One region of the Metasolibacillus sp. FSL H7-0170 genome, then DNA from elsewhere that is predicted to be linked to it. Evidence: predicted binding sites of a transcription regulator. Region 1 holds the regulator's gene; each other region holds the start of a gene.
The links. Region 1 encodes LexA, which represses DNA repair genes until DNA is damaged. Its sites were predicted from a motif close to CGAACATATGTTCG; they were not measured.

Region 1 (4,377 bases):
TGCTTGCATATGCTTTTAGCTCTTCTTTTTGCCTTGCAAGAGATGTATATTGGGTTGATTTCTCGGTGCTTACCCTCACATATATGACCGCAGTTTGTGTAACCATTAATTGTTATTCGCCACTTCACGCGAATGGCTATCCTCTGTCATTTGCTTGGCAATAATAGAGCGTTTTTCAATTGGCACTAGCAACTGTTGTCCAATCACTATTTTTTCGTCAGAAAGGTAATTTGATTTTTTCACAAAGCCAATCCATTGCTCCGTTGACATTTTACCTCGGTACTGTTCGGCTAAAGACCAAAGCGTATCCCCATGTTCAATGATTATTTCTTCATATTGTTCAATATCCTCATCAGTAATAACTAACACTGAAATGACAAATACCGTAAATGCTACAAAAACTGCAATATAACTATTTTTTTTCAACCAATTCATAGTAACGCCTCCTGAAATAGAATGTTCGTTCGGAATGTATGTTCTCATATTAAAACGAACAAACGTTTTTGTCAACAATTATTTTCGAACTAATGTTTGCATTTATTTTTCTCTTTTGTTATACTGAAAATAAGAAAATTTGTTCTATCAATTACGCCTCGGCGTAATTACATTCAGTTTTTTGAAGCGCCTTCAAACTCGTTTTAAAAATCTGTGATTATCGTCGGAGGCTTATCTTTGTTTAGCGAGCAACTTTACATATGCTGAACAAGGTCCAATATAGCGTCCCTCCCATCATCTATGAATGGTGAGAGTAGTTTACTAAAACAAGATAAAAGAGGTGAATGAGTTGACAAAAGTATCAAAACGCCAAGAAGCAATTTTAGCTTTTATTAAAGAAGAAGTTAAAACAAAAGGTTATCCACCGTCAGTTCGTGAAATCGGTGAAGCGGTTGGTTTAGCATCTAGTTCTACTGTACATGGCCATTTAGCTCGTTTAGAAAGCAAGGGACTTATTCGTCGAGACCCAACAAAGCCACGCGCTATTGAAATTTTAGACAACAATAATGATAGTGAGATAGAACAACAAGGTGTTATCCATGTTCCTTTGATTGGCAAAGTAACGGCAGGACTTCCTATTTCAGCCATCGAGAATATCGAGGAATACTTTCCTCTTCCAAACTCATATGGCACTTCTGAGGATCAGCTATTTATGTTAGAAATTATGGGAGAATCAATGATTGAAGCTGGAATTTTAGATGGAGACTATGTAATTGTTAAGCAAAAATCAACTGCAAACAATGGTGAAATTGTCGTTGCGATGACAGAAGATGATGAGGCAACAGTAAAGCGTTTTTATAAAGAAAAAACACATTTTCGTTTACAGCCTGAAAACTCTTCAATGGACCCTATTTTAGTAAATCAAGTAACGATTTTAGGGCAGGTTGTCGGTCTATATCGTAAAATACAATAATACAAAAACTGAGCACCGGATTTTTGGGACAGCTCAGTTTTTTACTTTGAATATACTATTCATTTTTTAAAAGCTAGCATGATTTTCACATCATTAATTGTGGAGAAAAACGAGGAATATTATTGGAAATTTTCGTGATGTCCTATGAGGTTCATTCATATGTAAAAGCATGCTAGCGGGGTATTAGTGCTATTTTACATCCGCTTTGAAAAATTGTGAATGTTTATAAATGACGTATAATTTTCGTAAAAAGCCGTATTTTGATGATTTCCAGCGTTGTTTGCAACAAAATTATGCTTTTTATATAAGAAATCTCAGAAAATTGCCTGCCTATAAATACCTGTTATTTGACACTTCATCTATTTTTCTTTTGTTTCATACGTGTAACTAAAAAACCGCCTTTAAACGACTTCGGCTCATATGACATAATAAAGGCATTTGGCTCAAATCGCTCGACAATTTGAAACAGTTCGTGCTCACGATTACGCTTCGTTAAAATTTCATATTTATAGCGCTCACTATCGCGTCCTTCGCCCTTGTAAATTGTAACTGCAAAACCTTCATTCCTTAAAAACTCCACTAGTTCATTGTTTTTATTTTGCGTATTAATCGCAGCAAAAACATAGCCTACTGCTAATTTCCGCTCAATCATCGTACCTAAAAAAATACCTAGCCCAAAGCCAACTGCATAAACAACCATCGCTAATACGCTCTGAGTTCCACTGAATACGAGGGACAAACCAAACACATAAATCAGTACTTCAACCATACCTATAATTGATGCTAAAACCGTAATATTTTTTACTAAAAAGATTGTACGAAGCGTTAATAAAGGCACATAAATAAGTTGTAAAATAATAATTAATAAAATATTATTCATACGCAGGACCTTTCATAATCTTTTATAATGGTATTTTTCTGCTATCGTATAACTATATAATAGTACTCGATTATCAAGTTATTATTTCACGTTTAATCAATTACGCCTTGACGTAATTGTGTCCAGATTCTTTCAAGCTATTTGGTGGAAGTTAACCTGAAACCGTCACGTCCTGTGACAACGGTTAACTGATTTGCATCATGCAAGCCTCCCTTCAAAATCTGTGACATCCGGATGTTGGTCACTCAGTCATTATCGCAAGATGCGATGTTCTTAGACTGAGTTCCTCTTTATCAGCAAGTGTTTGAAAACCCGCTGAAATCGGTCTAATGCTTGCATTTATTTTGCCACCTATAGAGATGGAAGACTTCTGCTTAAAGAGGTTAAATGGATTGGATCGAGTAATTTTTCAGCTTCGTCCACACTTAATAAACCTTTTTCAACAACAATCTGTTTTACCGTTGTTTTTTTGCTTTGCGCTTCCGCTACTATTTCATTAGCAATTTCGTAACTAAATTGTTTTGAAATTGCGACCGATAGAGCGTAGGTGCTTTCCGCGCGAAGCTGATTAATTTCTTTTTTCACTTGAACTCCTGCTACACACTTCTCTCGAAACACTGGAATGCTTGCTATTAACAATGAAAATTGCTCAAACAGATTTTTCATAATAATGGCTTCCCAAATATTCAATTCAAGCTCGCCTCTATCTGCCGCAAATGTAATTGCCTGATCTTTGCCATAAATATCAAAGCAAACTTGCATCATCATTTCAGGAATACATGGATTGATTTTTCCAGGCATAATAGATGAACCCGATTGAACTGCTGGAAGCTCAATTTCACCTAATCCCGCTATTGGTCCCGAAGAGAGTATTCTAAAATCACTTGCCATTTTGGAAAGTCCTGTACATAACCCCTTTAAGCAGCTAGAAATTCTAACATACTCGTCCGCGTGCTGTAGACCATCAAAATAATTTTCTACTTTTCGCACTGTCAGCCCTGTTACATCATATAAATTTCGATACATCCCCTCGACATAGTCTGTCGAAGCACCTAAGCCCGTACCTACTGCTGTTGCCCCAATAACAAGCTGTAAGCAACCTTCCTGTAACCTCTTCAACTCATTTATTTGTCTGGCAATAAATGAACGGTATGCGCTAAATTGCTGACCAAATGTAATCGGCAATGCGTCTTGTAAACACGTTCTGGAAACTTTAACGAGCAGTTGAAATTCATCTTCCTTGTGCTGAAGGGTTTTCTCAAACTGCGTTAAACAGTTAATTAAATCCTGCATATAAAAAAAGCATGCTAGCTTCATCGCACTTGGTAGCACATCATTTGTAGATTGAGACATATTGACATGTTCATTTGGATGCACATGCGTATAGCCCTTATTTCCTGTTATAATTTCATTAGCGCGATTGGCGAGCACTTCGTTGACATTCATATTAATTGAAAGACCCCCGCCACCTTGATAAATATCTACTGGAAATTGATTTTTAAACTTTCCATCAATCATTTCATCCGCCGCAGTAATAATCGCATCTTTAAGAGAAGCAGCGAGCTCTCCAACTTCGAAATTGGAAAGCGCCGCTGCTTTTTTAATGTATGCTAATGATTTCATTAAATAAGGATAACCTTCGATTGTTTTTCCTGAAATAGGAAAATTAATTATTGACCGCATCGTTTGAATACCGTAATATACATCAGAGCTAAGCTTCATTTCACCTAGGAAATCTTTTTCTATTCTCATCTCGTATCCCGTTCCTTCGTTTCATTAGTCACTGTTATTCAAATTCAATTACTGCACGACCTACGTTGATACAGCAAGCATCATGGAATGAATCGAATGCCTTATTAATATCCTCCAATTTAATACGTTCTAATATGAGCTCATCCAACTTGAATTTGCCGTCTAAATAAAGCTGTGCAATCATTGGGAAATCACGGAACGGCTGTGTATCGCCATAGAAGCTCCCTTTTAAAACCTTCCCAACACGGTGGAATCCGCCAGCTGGTAAGCTTAATTTTTGCTCTGGGTTAAATGCACCAACAACAACGATTGTGCCACCTTTACGTGTAATTTCCCA
Region 2 (4,377 bases), 900 kb from region 1:
CCGCACGAATTCGTTTAACGATTGAATATGTCGTATAGCCTGCCATTGGTGCAAGCACACAGCCAATAGTAACCCACGTCATTAACGCACCTGTCTCACGCAATGCAGTAAAATTCGTCGCAATAAAAACGACAATACCAAATAACAATATGTAGCTTAAAACATTTGGAAAAATGACAAGCAGACGTAACACTGCTGGATTCATTTTTGGTTGGTTCATCTATTCCACGCCCTTTTCTTATATTATACTAATTCCTTGTTTTTCAATTCGATTTGGGTACCATCATTCGCCATATACGTTGTAGGAAATACTTCACGGGCTTGTTGTAGCAACTTTGCCAAATCATTTGGCAAAAAGCGAGCACTAATATGGTTTAAGATTAAATTTTTAGCCTTAGCTTTTTTAGCAACTGTTGCCGCCTCGACATTCGTTGCGTGTCCATAGTTCGCGGCTAAATGCTTCGTTTCAGCATCGAATGTAGCTTCATGCACGACAATATCCGCCCCTTCTGCTAGGTGAATCGCATTGTCACAAAGCTTTGTATCCCCTAAAATTGTGACAATAAAGCCTTCCTTTGCTGGTGAAGTAACATCCATGCTATAAACTGTTTCTCCACTTGCTAGCACTATATTCTCTCCTTGCTTTAGCTTGCCAAGTAAAGGGCCTTTCGGTACGCCAAGTGTGAGCGCTTTTTCTACTAATAATTCACCAAGTAACGGTTTTTGTTCAATTCGATAGCCGTAACAAGGAATAACATGTGCTAACAGCATCGCACGCACAATAAATTGCTCATCCTCGAAAATAATGCCTTCTGTCACTTCTACATATTTTATAGGATAGCTCAAATGGGTTGTAGTAAGTGCAAGCGTTGTTTCAATCCAATTTTTTAAGCCTACTGGACCGTAGATCGTTAATGCATCTTCGCCACCTAAAAAAGAACGGGAGCTTAATAATCCTGGTAAACCGAAAATATGGTCCCCGTGTAAATGGGTAATAAATATTTTTTCTATTTTACGTGGTTTAATTGTCGTGTGGAGGATTTGATGCTGTGTTGCCTCTCCACAATCAAATAGCCATATTGTCCCTCGTTCTTCAAGTAACTTCATAGCAATCGAACTCGTATTGCGTTCTTTTGAGGGCATACCTGCACCTGTTCCTAAAAAATGCAGTTTCAAATTATTCCCTCCTTTCGTCATATTGGTGTTAATTTGAAGGTCTTTTTGAAGATTTCGGCTCTATCGAATCAAAATCATCCAAAAAATCTTTACTAAAGCTCGTATTTGCTTGATACTTCCCTTGTGCTGGTGCTACCACACCTCGCTTAATTGCTCCTTTACCGAATTTACGCTCAAGCTGCTGCACTAATTCGACAATCGGCTCATCTTTAATTTGCTCCTCATAATCAAATAGGCCGAGCTGCTGTGTGACATGTTGTTGGTCAGCAACATTGGATACTGTCACTCCTAGTAAACGAACAGGAGCTTCATCCCAATGCTTCATAAATAGCGCCCATGCTATTTCGAAAATATCTGCTTCACTGGCAATAGCGTTTTTCACTGACTTACTTCGTGTTTGATTATGCCAATCTGCATCTCGAATATAAATGGTCACGGTTGTTCCTGCAAGCCGCTTCGCTTTTAAGCGCTGCGCCACTTTTGAGCTAAGTTTTTTGATAATTGCTTGTAAAGCTTCATAATTCGTTTCATCACGCGGTAATGTAGTAGAATTGCCGACGCTTTTTGTATCATAAATTGAATCTGGATTAACTTCTCGATTATCCTCTCCATTTGCTCGTGCCTTTAAGCGCTCTCCGTTAACACCGAGTAGCTGCCGAATTTTATACCCCTCCACCTTTGCCAACTGTTCAATTGTTGTAATCCCAATTGTCGCAAGCTTATTCGCTGTTTTTTTACCAACACCGTGCATCGCAATAACAGATAATGGCCAAAGCTTTTCAGAAATATCACGCTTGCGTAAAACGGTAATGCCCATTGGCTTTTTCATATCAGAAGCTGTTTTTGCTAAAAATTTATTTGGCGCAACGCCAAGTGAACAAGGAAGATTCAACTCTGTATATATACGTTGCTGAATTTCTCGGACAATTTCCATCGCATGGCGCTTCATGCATAAGTCGCTAATATCAATATAGCTTTCATCGATTGAAACAGGTTCAACAAGCTCTGTATATTCACGTAATAGCTGGAAAAACTTTTTAGAGGCGTGGCGATAACGCTCAAAATTCGGTGGTAGAATAATAAGTTGCGGGCAAAGTTTTTTCGCCTCATGCACTGTCATCGTCGTTTTCACACCAAAGGCACGCGCCTCATAGGAGCAAGTAATAATAATCCCTCGACGCTCTTTCGGATTTCCCGCAATCGCAATTGGCTTGCCCTTTAAGCTAGGCTCAAAAACTTGTTCAACAGAAGCATAAAAACAGTTCATATCAATATGTACAATAACACGACTTGCCATTCACCACACCTCCTTTTCTCTATTATACGCAAAATGTTGAAATGCGAACAGCTATTCTTAAGGAGGCGTCCAAAAAAATGTGCGAAAGCACTGCTTTCCGGACGTTTCGTAAGTGTTTTAATCTTTCTATTGCATTAAAAGAAGGAGCTGCCTTTTTGGACAGCCCCGTTATCTCCTAATCACCGCTACTGCTTGAACTAACCGCTACTGCAGTTGTTGCTGCCATAATCGCATATTGCATTGAAATAAGCAATTCAATCGAAACAACAGATAATAATTCGTTTGCCTCAAGTGTACGAATTGGTAAATATTGCTGTACTGCAATGGCGAATGCTTGATCTTTGTACCATTTTAAATATTTTTGACTTTTAAACATTTCATAGAGCTCAATCAATTGCTGAAGCTGTTTATCGTTAATTTGTGTCAATGCTAAAAATCCTATTGAAATATAAAGGGCTGGTCGCACCTTAATTTTTGCCTGTTCTAATTGCTGTTTGATTGCAATGATGTAAGGTACGAATTGTTCATTATACTCAATACTTGGCATTGTTAAAATTTGCGACAATGCCTGAAGTTCGTTTCCTTGTGAAAATTTTGCTTCCTTTAGCTCATCATAATAACGGCGCATCGTATTTGTACGCAGCTCAATATCTACATCATCTAGCGCAAATAATACAGCCACTGGCACATCGTCATAAGAAGTTAAGAATTTATGTCTTTTCCGCATTTCACGATAAACTATCTGTGCCCGCTGTGCTTGTTGTTCTTTAAATTCACTTGTTAAAAATAGCGCTGCAATCGTTGTATAAGATGTGTTTGAGAACTTTGCTTTGCGTAAAATCTCCGTATTGCTTAATAATTCATTAATTGCTTCCTTTTTGTCTGGCTCGCCTGCAATATGCATTGCATAAATATACTGCACTAAAAGATTTGTGCGCAATGTGGAAAAGAAGCCTGTTTCTTTTTTTATTGCGCTAACAGCCTCCTCTAATTCGGCGATATTAACTTCTTGTTGTCTCACCGTGTAGTATGATGCCATTAACAAAACAACCGGTTTCCCTACAGACCATCCTGCAAATTTTTCAATTTCTTTGTAATTTTGTTCGAACAGTTGAATTATTTTTTCCATAGCAAGCACCTTCCTTTATCTATATTCTACGTGGAAGTGTGCTTAAAGGATTCATTTTTTCCGCTTTTCCACTGTACCAAATGGGTGGTCAGGTGGAGCATAAATCGAAAACAGCTTTAATGGCTGTCGCCCAATATTAATGACATTATGCCATTTTCCAGCAGGTACAAAAATCGCATCCCCTGCATTTACAGCCCGCTCTACCTCAAAATAATCTCTACGGTCGCCTATTCGAACGAAGCCTTGCCCTTCCTCAATATAGAGCAATTGGTCTGTTGCTGAATGACGCTCCATGCCGATATCCTCGCCAACACGAATATTCATCAACGTCGTTTGCAAATGCTTTCCCGTCCAAATCGCTCTACGAAATGCCTGATTTTGTATTGTGGCATTGCGCAAGTTAACTACATACGGATGCCTACCATAATCTCGCATTGACGTGCTGTCATCATGCGGCCAGTGCCACGGGTTGTTCGGCTGCATAGGATGTTGCGGCATCATTGGATGGTACGGATATTGCTGCATCGGTGTTTGTGCATAATAATAGCCGTTATAATACACTTTTTAGCCTCCTCTAAAATATAAGCTCGCCTTATGCTATGCAAAACTAGATACAAATGTCCCAATTAGGAGGCGTCCAAAAACCATGCATTGCTGCTATTTTGGCAAAATAGCGCTTTCTTTGAAAACGGGAGAAACACGAGGGTTAGTGGTGAGGGCTTCTAAAAGGTCATTTGGAGATACTCCTACTGCGACATAACTACTGTAGGAGCAC
Region 3 (4,377 bases), 1.2 Mb from region 1:
ATTATGGAAGCCCCGAGAGAGGATATTGTTTCGGGAATGGGGGGCATTATTCAACAAGTCGCACAATATAAAAATTATAAAAATGCGCTTGGTTATACATTCCGCTACTATTCAACAGAAATGGTGCAAAACGACCAAATCAAATTATTATCAATTGAAGGAATCGCACCGACAAAGGACAATATCCGCAATAACACATATCCAATTACATCGGAATTTTATGCAATAACAACAAATACGTCAAATGACAATACAGCGAGGCTTATTGAATGGATTTTATCACCTCAAGGGCAAGGGTTAGTTGAAAAAGTAGGATATGTGCCACTCAATGAGTGAATAAATGATTGTTTTTCGGTCGAATGAAAAAATCCACTTAGCCTTATAGTGCACTGACCTAAAAAAATGAGACAAATAAAAACACCTTTCGTTGAAAAACGGGTATTGTACCTTATCAAATCAACGTGGAGGTGTTTTTCTATGGGGACAAGAGTGAGTTACCCAGTAGAAGTGAAAATGAAAGCAATAGAAATGAGATTAGAAGGGATTCCTGTAAAACAAGTACTAGAGGAACTAAATATTCGTAACCATTCTCAGTTAAAAACATGGATGAAATGGTACAGGAACGGCGAATTACATCGTCTTGAGCAGCCTGTAGGAAAACAATATACATTTGGGAAAGGACCTGAATATGAAAGTGAAACCGCTAAGTTACAAGCAGAGAATCGTTATTTAAAGCAACAAATTGAAGTGTTAAAAAAGTACGCAGAGTTGGAGAGGAAGTGGTTCCAAAAGTTGTAGTAGAGCTTGTAGAGGAATTAAAAGAAATCATGCCGATTGGTGAAATCTGCCGTCATTTAGGTGTAGCTCGTTCGTCGTATTACCGCTGGAAGGCCAATGAAAATAAATTCACTCAAAAGGATCTTCGAGACCAACAAATTGGCGATTTGTGTAAGCGACACAAATTCAGATACGGTTATCGAAAAATCACAGAATTACTTACTGGCATTAGTGAGAAAACGGTGCAACGTGTGATGCAAAAATACGGCTGGCAATGTCGTGTAAAGATAAAGAAACGTAAACGTACAGGACAACCGGCTCACATTGTTCCTAACTTATTAGCACGTAATTTTACGGCATCCAAACCGCTAGAAAGGCTTGTAACAGATATTACTTACTTGCCTTTTGGACAATCCATGATGTACCTTTCAAGTATCTTAGACCTATTTAATGGCGAAATGATTGCGTATACAATTGGTTTTACACAAGACACTGACTTTGTTTTAGATACGCTAAATCAATTACCCGATCTACCAGAAGGCTGTATCCTGCATAGCGATTAGGGTTCTGTTTACACATCTTACGCGTATCAGAAGGAAGTCAAAGAAAAAGGAATTACCATGAGCATGTCTCGTAAAGGCATGCCCGCTGATAATTCCCCAATTGAAACGTTTCACTCCTCGCTAAAGTCTGAAACGTTCTACCTCGATGATATTTATCGCACAACAAATGCGTGTGTAATAAATATTGTCGAAGAATACATTGACTATTATAACAATATTCGGATTAAAACGAAATTAAACAACCAGTCGCCGGTTCAATACCGTCAACTGGCTGTAAAATAAGGTGTTTTCATACTGTCTCAAAAATGATACTCAGTGCCATAGCTCGGTGGATTTTTATGACATAACTACTTTTACTTTTTAAAATTAACCTTGATAACGGTATAATTGATTTTGTTTATTGTTTAAAAATTGAATGAGTCGATTTTTAGCAAAGTCGTGTTCTACACAAAAATTCTGTTGGATTTTAGCTATTTCTTTATGTGTAAAGTCATATAGCTCCATTCGCTCTAATAAAAAGGTTGGCACACATGCATGGTACATAAAATTATTTGCTTTATGCTCCTGATATTTTTGAAAAAGTGGGGGCAAGTCAAATTGATTGCCACTATGCAGCAGCACATGGCATAATTCATGACAGAAATCTTGCCATTCCTCTTCGGGTGATAAATTTTCCTCAAGAAAAATATAAGCACGACCTTCAATAAACAAAGCCTGACTACGTTCTGACCAATAAAATACTTTAACCCCTAATCTAGCTGCGACTTCTTGAAAGCTCAATAAAGATAAATCGGTAATGCCCAACTGCATATAAAAGCGCGTAATATAATCCTCAAGATGTGTATAATAGTACATTAAAACAACTCCTAAAAAGCCATTTGAGAACATTTGTTCTATTTTATTATATTATAAAACCTCACCTTTTGGTAGTGAGGTTTGGAATATGATTGACAATCAATAAGGACAACTGCTAATTATTCATTTAAAATGTCATTTTAAAGCTCTCCATGGTCTTTTAAAATCTCCCACATTTTACGCAGTTTTTCTAAATCTTCTTCCTTTGATTTTGGCAATTCCTTATACCATTTTTGAAGTGTTGGATTGTTAGCAAAAGCTTGAAATTCAGCCTCGTCCTTTTCCTCCTGTGTCAATGCAGGTGAATTAGAACGGCCAAGAAGATAGTCTGTACTAACATTTAATATATTTGCTAATTGTAGCAATTCACTATCTTTTACAGGTCGCTCATTTGCTTCAATTCTATTCATCACGCTAACATTCAGATTCACTCGGCTTGCTAGCTCTCTTTGTGTCCATCCTTTGCTTTCTCTTAATGCAACGATTCGTTTTCCGATACTCATCATCATTCACCGCTTTCAGAGATTTCATACTTAATTATAGCATGTTTCTGTTTTGGAAATAAAAAATTTCTTTAATAGCAACTTTATGCTTGAATTTCTATTTCAGCAATGTTATATTTATGTTAACTAGTTGCTGAAATAGAAATTTATTGAGAGGCATATTTAAAAAAGCAACTTTTATATCGGATGCTATATAAATAAAAAATAGGAGGGTTTTTGATGGGGAAAGAAAATCAGCAAATGAATGTATTTGAGAATGGTATTTATATTGTACAGGATGGATGTGTTACACCGCTAAAGCCGAAAGCGTTTGGACAAGATACTATCATTTGGAAAAACGGGCGAGTTTTAGATGTAGAGCGAGCGGAGCGTATTCGCATTCAACAAGATAAATAATAGTCCTTACGGAAAAACCGACGGACACTAATTGATTTTGGCTATTTAGCCAAATCAATTAGTGTCCTTTTTATTTAACTTCCATCAGCAATGTTTACTGCGACGAGTAATCGCAGGAGCACATGTTTACTGCGACGAGTAATCGCAGGAGCTAAATTCTTTTTGTATCGAAAGCGAAGCGTAATTGATAAAAGAAAGGGGAAAGGGAATGGCTAAATATTTTCCAGATTTAATTGAGGAATATAAGCAATCATTAAAAAGCTTGCAGGAAATAGATGGCTGCACAAGTATGGAGCGTGATTTAAAGGAGGCGATTCAATGGATGGAGACAGGCTATGACCCTGCTGAATATCGGGCTGCTACAAGAACTGATAGCTATGTCATGGACCATTATTTAATGCAGCAATTTCTTATATCTCTTGATTGTAATTTCACTGGATTAGATGAGGAGGAAAAATCGCTAAATAACGAGGACGAGCGATTAGACAATATTCAAAGCATTATTAAAGAAGCATTGGTGGGGTTAACAGAAAATGAGCGTAAAGTATTTATACTTATTCGAGCCGAGTACATGACGTTTTCAAAAGTGGCTGACATTTTAGAAATTACACGTAGCTCAGTGCAAAGTTATTTAAGGCGAGCAGAAACAAAAATAAAAAACAATATTAATGGCAAAAAGTTAATCTGTCATGGAGGTGGCTATATAACGAAAAGTTCATTTTAAGGGCTTGCCATACAAATGCCTATATAGTGAGGAGTTCATTTAAGCGAGATTGAGGTCATTCTATCTTGCCATACAAACACCTATATAGTGAAAGCGTCTTTTTCCAGCTTACAGACGTTAAAGACTAATCTGGTAAAGCTTAAGGGGGGAGAACGATTGAAAAAGAAAAAGTAATTTTGGTAAGACACAATTTACAATGCTTATGTAAAGCTTTGTGAAAAATGTCAACGCCACATATCTCAGCAGTCTACTAAAGGAGTGGTTTGATGGACATTAGCCATATTATAGAAGCCATTTCTCGAAGGCTTCAAGAAAGGTTCGGAGATGCTTACAAGCAGTATACCAATGAAATGCCGCAGACGGTGGAAGTCCCAGCTTTTTTTATTCAATTATTGAAGCTAGAGCATACGCCGCAAATGAGTGGGCGGGCTAAAGTCAAGCTATCATTTGATGTGCAGTATTTCCCACTGAATGGACAAGTGGATGTAGCGAATCATGCACTACGCATCCAACAAGCATTAAGCGAAATTACATTATCTGATGAAACGGTGCTATTAGC

Region 2: the regulator LexA is predicted to act here: its motif matches at 2,544-2,557, upstream of MHH70_RS01500 (DNA polymerase IV).
Region 3: the regulator LexA is predicted to act here: its motif matches at 2,222-2,235, upstream of MHH70_RS18210 (ImmA/IrrE family metallo-endopeptidase).

The regions. Positions count from the first base shown of each region.
Region 1 covers NZ_CP151964.1:1,222,401-1,226,777, forward strand. Annotated here, with positions in the region: gene MHH70_RS05865 (recombinase family protein) at 1-106, opposite strand, end outside; gene MHH70_RS05870 (LysM peptidoglycan-binding domain-containing protein) at 106-435, opposite strand; gene lexA (transcriptional repressor LexA) at 785-1,408, shown strand; gene MHH70_RS05880 (DUF2179 domain-containing protein) at 1,764-2,288, opposite strand; gene MHH70_RS05885 (aspartate ammonia-lyase) at 2,640-4,040, opposite strand; gene MHH70_RS05890 (Zn-dependent alcohol dehydrogenase) at 4,075-4,377, opposite strand, start outside.
Region 2 covers NZ_CP151964.1:326,494-330,870, reverse strand. Annotated here, with positions in the region: gene MHH70_RS01510 (acyl-phosphate glycerol 3-phosphate acyltransferase) at 1-220, opposite strand, end outside; gene rnz (ribonuclease Z) at 244-1,176, opposite strand; gene MHH70_RS01500 (DNA polymerase IV) at 1,205-2,473, opposite strand; gene MHH70_RS01495 (DUF4003 family protein) at 2,649-3,602, opposite strand; gene MHH70_RS01490 (cupin domain-containing protein) at 3,654-4,163, opposite strand.
Region 3 covers NZ_CP151964.1:3,881,551-3,885,927, forward strand. Annotated here, with positions in the region: gene MHH70_RS18200 (substrate-binding domain-containing protein) at 1-336, shown strand, start outside; partial or broken gene MHH70_RS18205 (IS3 family transposase) at 478-1,622, shown strand; gene MHH70_RS18210 (ImmA/IrrE family metallo-endopeptidase) at 1,707-2,195, opposite strand; gene MHH70_RS18215 (helix-turn-helix transcriptional regulator) at 2,336-2,704, opposite strand; gene MHH70_RS18220 (DUF3954 domain-containing protein) at 2,918-3,094, shown strand; gene MHH70_RS18225 (sigma factor-like helix-turn-helix DNA-binding protein) at 3,303-3,818, shown strand; gene MHH70_RS18230 (DUF6838 family protein) at 4,085-4,377, shown strand, end outside.